4 regions of the Pseudoalteromonas sp. bablab_jr011 genome follow, and region 3 is predicted to be linked to each of the others. Evidence: predicted binding sites of a transcription regulator. Region 3 holds the regulator's gene; each other region holds the start of a gene.
The links. The regulator sigma-54, encoded in region 3, starts transcription at its own class of promoters, with help from an activator protein. The targets are predictions, from matches to a motif close to GTTGGCACGNNNNTNGNNT.
Positions count from the first base shown of each region.

Region 1: the regulator sigma-54 is predicted to act here: its motif matches at 1,302-1,320, upstream of flgB (flagellar basal body rod protein FlgB).
Region 2: the regulator sigma-54 is predicted to act here: its motif matches at 793-811, upstream of JIG41_RS19540 (EF-hand domain-containing protein).
Region 4: the regulator sigma-54 is predicted to act here: its motif matches at 941-959, upstream of glnA (glutamate--ammonia ligase).

Region 1 is NZ_JACDWU010000282.1:10,429-12,634, forward strand. Features, by position in the region: gene JIG41_RS16150 (flagellar hook assembly protein FlgD) at 1-410, opposite strand, end outside; gene flgC (flagellar basal body rod protein FlgC) at 424-855, opposite strand; gene flgB (flagellar basal body rod protein FlgB) at 858-1,268, opposite strand; gene JIG41_RS16165 (protein-glutamate O-methyltransferase CheR) at 1,402-2,206, opposite strand, start outside.
Region 2 is NZ_JACDWU010000304.1:1,181-3,386, forward strand. Features, by position in the region: gene JIG41_RS19535 (HAMP domain-containing sensor histidine kinase) at 1-533, opposite strand, end outside; gene JIG41_RS19540 (EF-hand domain-containing protein) at 846-1,073, shown strand; gene JIG41_RS19545 (hypothetical protein) at 1,083-1,310, shown strand; gene JIG41_RS19550 (EF-hand domain-containing protein) at 1,429-1,662, shown strand; gene JIG41_RS19555 (EF-hand domain-containing protein) at 1,667-1,900, shown strand; gene JIG41_RS19560 (amidohydrolase) at 2,005-2,206, shown strand, end outside.
Region 3 is NZ_JACDWU010000326.1:14,758-16,963, forward strand. Features, by position in the region: gene lptB (LPS export ABC transporter ATP-binding protein) at 1-287, shown strand, start outside; gene JIG41_RS21735 (RNA polymerase factor sigma-54) at 402-1,898, shown strand; gene hpf (ribosome hibernation promoting factor) at 1,925-2,206, shown strand, end outside.
Region 4 is NZ_JACDWU010000324.1:4,366-6,571, reverse strand. Features, by position in the region: gene typA (translational GTPase TypA) at 1-508, opposite strand, end outside; gene glnA (glutamate--ammonia ligase) at 1,015-2,206, shown strand, end outside.

The sequences.
Region 1 (2,206 bases), on a different contig from region 3:
TCAGTGATTCTTAACGTAAGAGATTCAACAGCTGTTTCTGCCACAACGGAACCTTTAGCTAAATTTTCGCCATCAAAGTCAATAGTCTCTGACTCAAGCAACGCTTGCTTACCCACTAACGTTGACGCTTGTAATGCCGAATTTGATGTCATGGATGCAGTGAGTGACTCAAATTTTGTGTTTAAATTTGAAATACCTTCTGCCATGGTAAAGTTCGTCATTTGCGCAATCATTTGATCGTTATCAGCAGGATTGCTCGGATCTTGAAACGACAACTGCTGCGTTAACAACGAAAAGAAATCTTCTTGAGACAGTGTATTACTGTCTTCTTTTGCTGTTGGCGTGTTTGTCTCATTCCAACGCAAGCTATCCATATAGGATGATGATGCAGAGCTGATGTCGTTACTCATAACTTATCCTCGATTACCGTTGTCCTAACAACAGTGTTTTACTTAACATTTGCTTAGCTGCATCAGCAACTTGCACATTTGTTTGGTAAGAGCGAGAGGCAGAAATCATATTAGCCATTTCTTCTACAACGTTGACATTTGGTTTATAGATATACCCATTTTCATCCGCGCTGGGGTGATTCGGGTTGTATTCTATTTGTAGCGGCTTATCGCTCTCTACAATGCCTAATACTTTAACGCCAACAGAAGAGCCCTGCGGATTACTTTGCGATGCTGACGCTTTTGTAAGTTCAGCAGCAAACACAGGATGGCGCGCTCGGTATGTCTGGTCTTGGCTTGAGCTAATTGTATTTGCATTCGAAATATTACTTGCTGTGGTATTTAAGCGAACATTTTGTGCGCTCATACCCGTGCCCGAAATATCAAAAACATTATATAAACTCATGATTAAGCTCCTTGACTACCGAGGGCTTTTTTAAGGCCTTTAATTTTACTACTCATAAATTGCAGGCTTGCCTGATACTCTAATGAGTTTTGTACATACAAGTTTCGTTCCACTTGTATATCAACAGAGTTACCATCACCTGTATCTGCTTGATTTGGCGTACGAAACATTTCTGAATTACCAACAAATCGACTGCCACCGGCAAGGTGTTTCTCATCCGTTCTTACCATGCTATTGCCGCCGTGCTGGTTGCTTTTTGCCGCTTTTAATGCGGATGCAAAATCGACATCTTTCGCTTTATAGCCCGGCGTATCAGCATTAGCGATATTTGTCGCTAATAACTCAGCGCGTTGTGAACGGATCAACATGGCATGAGGATGCACACCGAATGCTTTATCAAAACTGATAGCCATAACCATCTCCAAAAATTTGACTCTCCTTAGCTAATGCAAAAGGTAAGCCAAAAATTAAGCATGATTATTTAATAATTAAGGTGTTGATATATAATGAAATTAGCAACCTAAGAACTAGGTTGCTAAGGAAAGATTACTTTTTCTGGTAGATGATACCCGGATTACATCGCACCATATCAAAACTGTCACTAAGGCCAGCCATTGACTCTGAAGCGCCTAAAAACAGGTAGCCTTTTGGATTAAGTGCTTGCGCAAATTGCGCGATAATTTTTGCTTTTACTTCAGGTGCAAAGTAGATCAATACATTACGGCAAAAAATAATATCAAATTTACCCATCAAGGCATACGAATCCAATAAGTTTAAATGCCTAAAACTGACCATTTTCTTTATTGGATCAACTACTTGAGCCATACCATTACCACTGTCTTTAAAAAACTTTTGACGTCTTTCAACAGACAGACCACGTGCCAAAGCCAGTGAGTCATATTCTGCGTTTTTACACATATCAAGCATAGTATTAGAAATATCTGTGCCGATAATTTGTGCGCCCATTTTTAAAACGCCAGGTTGCTTAGATTGAAACTCAGCAACCGACATGGCAATAGAATACGGTTCTTGACCTGATGAACTTGCCGCTGACCAAATTTTAATTGGACGACGCAATTCTTTGAATTCAGGGAAAAGTTTAGTTTTAAGCAATTCAAATGGGTATTGATCACGAAACCACAAAGTTTCGTTTGTTGTCATTGCATCAACCACTGCGGCACGAAGCTGCCTCTCGTGAGGACTCAAGGTTTTACTTACCAACTGTGACAATGACTCAACATTAAAACGCGCCATCAATGGCGCCAAGCGACTTTTCACTAAATAAAGTTTGTTATCGCCTAGTACAATGCCACATTGTTGCTCTAAAAAAGAGCGGAACTGATCGTATTCG
Region 2 (2,206 bases), on a different contig from region 3:
GCCTTTAATTGCTGTTGATTCTTGGTGATCCGTAATTCATTTTGATCACGTAGCCACACAGTTTGCTCTGCAATAAGTTTGCTTGCTGGGGCAAATAATTCACCATCTTGTTTTTGCTCTGCAACTAAGTGTTGCTGGGCAAAGTTGAGTACTTCTGCCAATTGCTGCCACTGCGCCACATACTCTGTCGATGGACTAAGAAAAATAAGCTCATCAATACTTTGCAGCGATGACTGCCACTTATTTTCAATTAAGGTATCGAGTGATTCACTTTTTAAAACCCAATTTTGTCTTGTTGCTCTTTCTAGGCTATTTAAATCTTGTTTTAAACTATTAAACGCCTTTGTAACTAAATAATTATCGCTGACAATTTTTTGTGTCACAGCCAATTGTTTATTCAGTGCGTTTAAAAACACGATCACAACCAACGATAAAGGCAGCAAAGACAACAAAGTGCTAAAGACAAACTGGCCAATTAAACTGGGCCGCCAATCGAGCGCATGTTTAAATTTATTCGCAACGAGACCTTGCATACTGATCCTTTTCAACGTGACAGAAGATGATTATTAGATAAATAACTTAGACACTCGCTGAATCCAGCCTATATAACAGCACTTTTTAACCAACAAATGCTTTTTTGTTGCTAATCAGCAACAATATAACTCTCTGTTTTAAAATGAATAATCCTTTAGAACCCAAAAAACGTTGCAAAAAAGACACAACTCTTTGTAAGTATTGCTGAGCAAACCACTCAGAAAAAAATTAAACCATTGATATTAAACACATTTTAAAGTTGGCATTGTTTTTGTTAATACCGTAATAAGTTATAGATTTTAGGAAACAAAATGAAAACGATGGCCTGTATTTCAATCATGCTTGCCAGCTTAGTATCAATAAGCTCATACGCGCTTGATCTCAACGAGACGTTTAATGAACTTGATAAAGACAGTAATGGCGCGCTAAGTGAGTCTGAAGCATCTGAGGACGCACTGTTACATGGCAATTTTTCTCAAATTGATAGTAATGAGGATGGCCAAATTTCATTTCCAGAGTTTCAGTCGTTTATTCTATAGGAGATTGTTATGAAACAACTTATCGCTGCCTTTTCGCTGATATTTTTGGCTATCAGTGCGACCGTTTTGGCATCTCAAATGGATGTTCGTTTTACTAAGTTTGATAGCAATGCAGACAATGCAATTTCACTTTCTGAAGCTAATGAACACCCTGAGCTAATTAAGCAATTTACTGATCTTGATACAAATAATGATCAGCGATTATCTGAACAAGAGTTTGAAAAATTCAAACCTTAACCTCTTAAAGTGCTTGCCATAATCCCAGAGGGAGCGTGTAAACGGATTTAAATTTTGGGATTTAAATTATGGCAAGCACTTTTCCCAAAAAGGATTTTACTTTCTGAGGAGTTTTATTATGAAAATTGCGACACTTGCTTCATTCACTTTAATTACTATAAGCTTCAATACCTTAGCATTAGATGTTAAGCAGCGATTTGATCATTTAGACAAAGATAAAAATGGTTATTTAAGTGTTGAAGAGCTTGCATCTCAGCCACACTTGCAAAAGCACATGGCTAAATGGGATACAGACAACGATCAGCAAATATCACTCCTTGAATTTAAGCACTACTTAACAAACAAGAGTTAAAGCAATGTCAAAATACACTTTCGCCAGTCTTATAATCTGTGGTTTATATAGCAGTATGGTTTTTGCAACAGAAAGTATTGGAGAAAAATTTAAACAACTCGATCGTAATGAAGATGGCTTCTTAAGCCGTTCTGAATCTGCACGAGACCCCGCTCTGTGGTCTCGTTTTAAAAGTTACGACAGCGATAAAGACAATAAGTTATCGTTTGCTGAATTTAATGAATATGCTAGCAAATAATGCTGAGGGTGCGAGTCACCCTTTGCACGTTTTAATTACCTAATTATTTGCAGTTTACAGCAACTCTGATACTGTTTTTATAAATCAATAAAAATAAGAATAGTATGAAACTCATTATCAGCTTACTCGCAACTGCATCGATATCTTGCTTCGCTAACACCACCGTTATTTATAACGTAAATGGTTACACACCAACCTATCAAGGTCAGACACAGCAATTTTCAACCTTAGTCTTTAAAGATGGAAAAGTTGTCAAAACAGGCGATGATTCCCTTAAGGCTAGTTTTCCTGATGCGACAACGATCG
Region 3 (2,206 bases):
AAATAGCACGCGCACTGGCCGCTGACCCTAAATTTATTTTGCTCGATGAGCCTTTTGCTGGTGTTGATCCTATTTCAGTGTTAGATATAAAGAAAATTATTGAGCACTTAAAAAATCGTGGTATTGGTGTATTAATTACTGACCACAATGTGAGAGAAACCCTTGATGTTTGTGAAAAAGCCTACATTGTTTCTCATGGGGAGCTAATTGCATCAGGTACACCTGAACATGTGTTAGCCGACCAAACTGTACGCGATGTGTATCTAGGCGAGCAATTCAGGCTTTAAATACGCCACCGACTAGAGCATCTGCTAGACTTATAACAATGACAATAAATCAAATAAATAGTTAACGGCATCGTGCTATTGTTTGATAAGACTAAAAAGGATTGTTAGGGATACATGAGGCAATCATTACAGCTGCGCATGGGCCAGCAACTTACAATGACTCCACAACTGCAACAGGCTATCCGTTTGTTGCAGCTCAGTACATTGGATCTCCAGCAAGAAATTCAAGAAGCGTTAGACTCTAACCCTTTGCTTGAAGTTGAAGAAGCAGATTATGCAGAAGAGAGTATTGGCAAGAACGAGCAAAAAGCCGAATCTGACGATACCCAACTAAGCGCGTCGGCTGACGAAGCTGCGAGCGAGTACGAGCAAGAAAGCAGTGATGCCCTCAACAAAGACACCGTAAGTGACGACTTAGCAATGGATGTTACGTGGGATGAGTACATGAGTGCTGCCCCATCAAGTTCCTCAGGTCCAATGCCTGAAGATGAATCAATTTACCAAGGCGCATCAACCGAAACTCTCCACGAATACCTAATGTGGCAGTTACAACTAACTCCATTCAGCCCAACAGACGAAGCGATTGCCGTTGCGATTGTTGAGGCAATTGATGATTCGGGTATTTTAACCGTAAGCTGCGAAGACATTGTTGAAAGCTTCAATCAAAATAACGATGAAGAAGAAATCGAACTTGATGAAGTCGAAGCTGTCTTAAAAAGAATCCAATTATTCGATCCTGTCGGTATTGGCGCCCGTAGTTTACAAGAATGTTTGTGTATTCAATTACGCCAATTCGATGCTGACACCCCCTATTTAGCTGAAACTAAAATGGTGTTATCAGAACATATTGAATTATTAGCGAGTCGTGACTATCGCACTTTGATGAAAAAGACTAAGCTTAAAGAAAGTGAGCTGAAAGAAGTCATGACATTGATCCACAGCTTAAATCCAAAGCCTGCGGATACAATTGTTAGAGAAGAGTCTGAATACGTGATACCCGATGTATCCGTAAAAAAAATAAAAGGCCGTTGGGTAGTTGAACTAAACCCAGACTGCATGCCGAAAATCAGAGTGAATAGCCACTATGCGGCGATGTCACGTTCTGTAAAATCAAGCAGTGATAGCCAATTTATTCGCTCTCATTTACAAGAAGCAAAATGGTTTATTAAAAGCTTAGAAAGCCGTAATGACACGTTATTAAAAGTGACTAACTGTATTGTTCAACAACAACAGGCTTTCTTTGAACATGGTCCTGAGGCCATGAAACCCATGGTATTAAATGATGTCGCAGAAATGGTCGAAATGCATGAATCAACAATTTCGCGAGTAACAACACAAAAATACATGCATACCCCGCGGGGAATTTTTGAGTTGAAATATTTCTTCTCCAGCCATGTAAGCACTGAAAATGGGGGTGAGTGTTCATCTACGGCAATTCGCGCTTTAATCAAAAAGCTAATCGCCGCAGAAAACACAGCTAAACCATTGAGTGATAGCAAAATTGCAGATATATTGGCTGAGCAAGGAATTAAAGTAGCTAGACGGACAATAGCAAAATATCGAGAGTCTCTAGCAATACCTCCGTCGAATCAGCGTAAGAGTCTGATTTAGACGTTTTACATAGAAGGAAAATGCTTATGCAACTAAATTTAACTGGTCGTCATGTAGAAATCACAGATTCATTAAGAGACTATGTAAACACCAAGTTTGCGAAACTAGAAAGGCATTTTGACCACATTAATAATGTTCATGTCATTCTAGATGTAGAAAAACTAAGCCAAAAAGCAGAAGCAACTTTACATGTAAACGGAGGCGAGTTATTTGCCTCTACTGAACACCAAGATATGTATGCAGCCATCGACTCGTTAATCGATAAACTTGATCGTCAAGTAATTAAACACAAAGAGAAATTAGCTCGA
Region 4 (2,206 bases), on a different contig from region 3:
TGATAGCTGATGCGTAGATAACTTTAAAGTCTAACTGTTCGTCAGTTGCACCAAGGTTATCGAATAAATCAAAGATTTGATCCATAACCCAATCAGGGCGTGCACCCGGCTTATCAATTTTATTGATAACAACGATTGGCTTCAAACCTTGCGCGAACGCTTTTTGCGTTACGAAGCGCGTTTGTGGCATTGGACCTTCTTGAGCATCAACAAGTAACAATACTGAGTCAGCCATCGAAAGTACGCGTTCAACTTCACCACCGAAGTCGGCGTGTCCTGGGGTGTCTACGATATTGATGTGGTAATCATTCCAAGAGATGGCTGTGTTTTTAGCCAAAATGGTAATACCACGTTCTTTCTCAATGTCGTTTGAGTCCATCACGCGCTCTTCATTACCGCCGCGTGTTTCTAATGTGCCTGATTGCTCAAGCAGTTTATCAACCAAAGTTGTTTTACCGTGGTCAACGTGGGCGATAATCGCTATATTTCTTAACTTTTCGATGCTCATATTTTTTCTCAGAGAAATTGAATCTCATTGATCCTGCAAGATCTACGCACTCACCTGCATTTTCAACAGATGTCTAAGCATAGGATTTAAAAGGGCGCATATTATCCCTTAATAATGGCATGGATGAAAGTTTATCCAATACAATTTTATAAACTTTCTTCAGGCTTTTTATAAGTATCTGTTTTATAAATGACAATTTTATTAATTTTATCTTTAATCGAACATCAAAACTGGTAAAAAATCACCTTTTTAGCAATATTTTGGCACTAAAGTACATTTCGTTTATGCTATCTAGGGTGGCTAATCGTTGTGCAAATACAACCGGTAAGCATAACGCACCACAATGAACATTTTACGCACCAAAACAGTGCAAAAATAATTAACAAAATGCGCTTTATTTTATTTTTATAAGCCTAAACAAGGCGTTAAAAATTTGGCATGAAACCAGCTTACATAGAACAAAAGCAATAATGCAGCAAAAATAAAACCCAACAATTGGAGGACACATGTCACAATCGGTTTTAGATTTTATCAAAGAAAATGACGTTAAGTTCATTGATTTACGCTTTACTGATACCAAAGGTAAAGAACAGCATGTTTCTATTCCTCATCATCAAGTTGATGAAGACTTCTTTGAAGACGGCAAAATGTTTGACGGTTCTTCAATTGCTGGTTGGAAAGGTATCAACGAATCAGACATGGTATTAATGCCTGTTCCTGAGTCTGCAAAAATGGACCCATTTTCTGAAGAAGCAACTTTAATCGTACGTTGTGACGTTGTTGAGCCTTCAACACTTCAAGGTTACGAGCGTGACCCTCGCTCTGTTGCTAAACGTGCAGAAGAGTACATGCGTTCAACTGGTATCGCAGACACAGTATTATTTGGCCCAGAGCCAGAGTTCTTCCTATTTGATGACGTTAAATACAAATCAGACATGTCTGGTTCTATGTATAAAATCGACGACATCGAAGCGGCTTGGAACTCAGATAAAGATTACGAAGGTGGCAATAAAGGTCATCGTCCAGGTGTTAAAGGTGGTTACTTCCCATGTTCACCAATCGACTCATCTCACGACTGGCGTTCAGCAACGTGTTTAGTTCTTGAAGAGCTAGGCCAAGTTGTTGAAGCACACCACCACGAAGTAGCAACTGCGGGTCAAAACGAAATCGCAACACGCTTCAATACAATGGTATTAAAAGCTGACGAAATCCAAGAGATGAAATATGTTATCCATAACATGGCTCACCTTTATGGTAAAACAGCGACATTCATGCCTAAGCCTCTTGTAGGTGATAACGGTTCTGGTATGCACTGTCACCAATCTTTAGGTAAAGATGGCGTGAACATCTTCGCTGGTGACAAATACGCAGGTCTTTCTGAAGAAGCGCTTTACTACATCGGTGGTATCATCAAGCACGCTAAAGCAATCAACGCATTCGCTAACGCGTCAACTAACTCGTACAAACGTCTTGTACCAGGTTTCGAAGCGCCAGTAATGCTTGCATACTCTGCACGTAACCGCTCTGCTTCAATCCGTATCCCTGTAGTACCATCTGCAAAAGGACGTCGTATCGAAGTACGCTTCCCTGATCCAACAGCAAACCCATACTTAGCATTCTCTGCAATGCTTATGGCTGGCCTTGACGGTATTCAAAACAAGATCCACCCTGGCGATGCAATGGATAAAGACTTATACG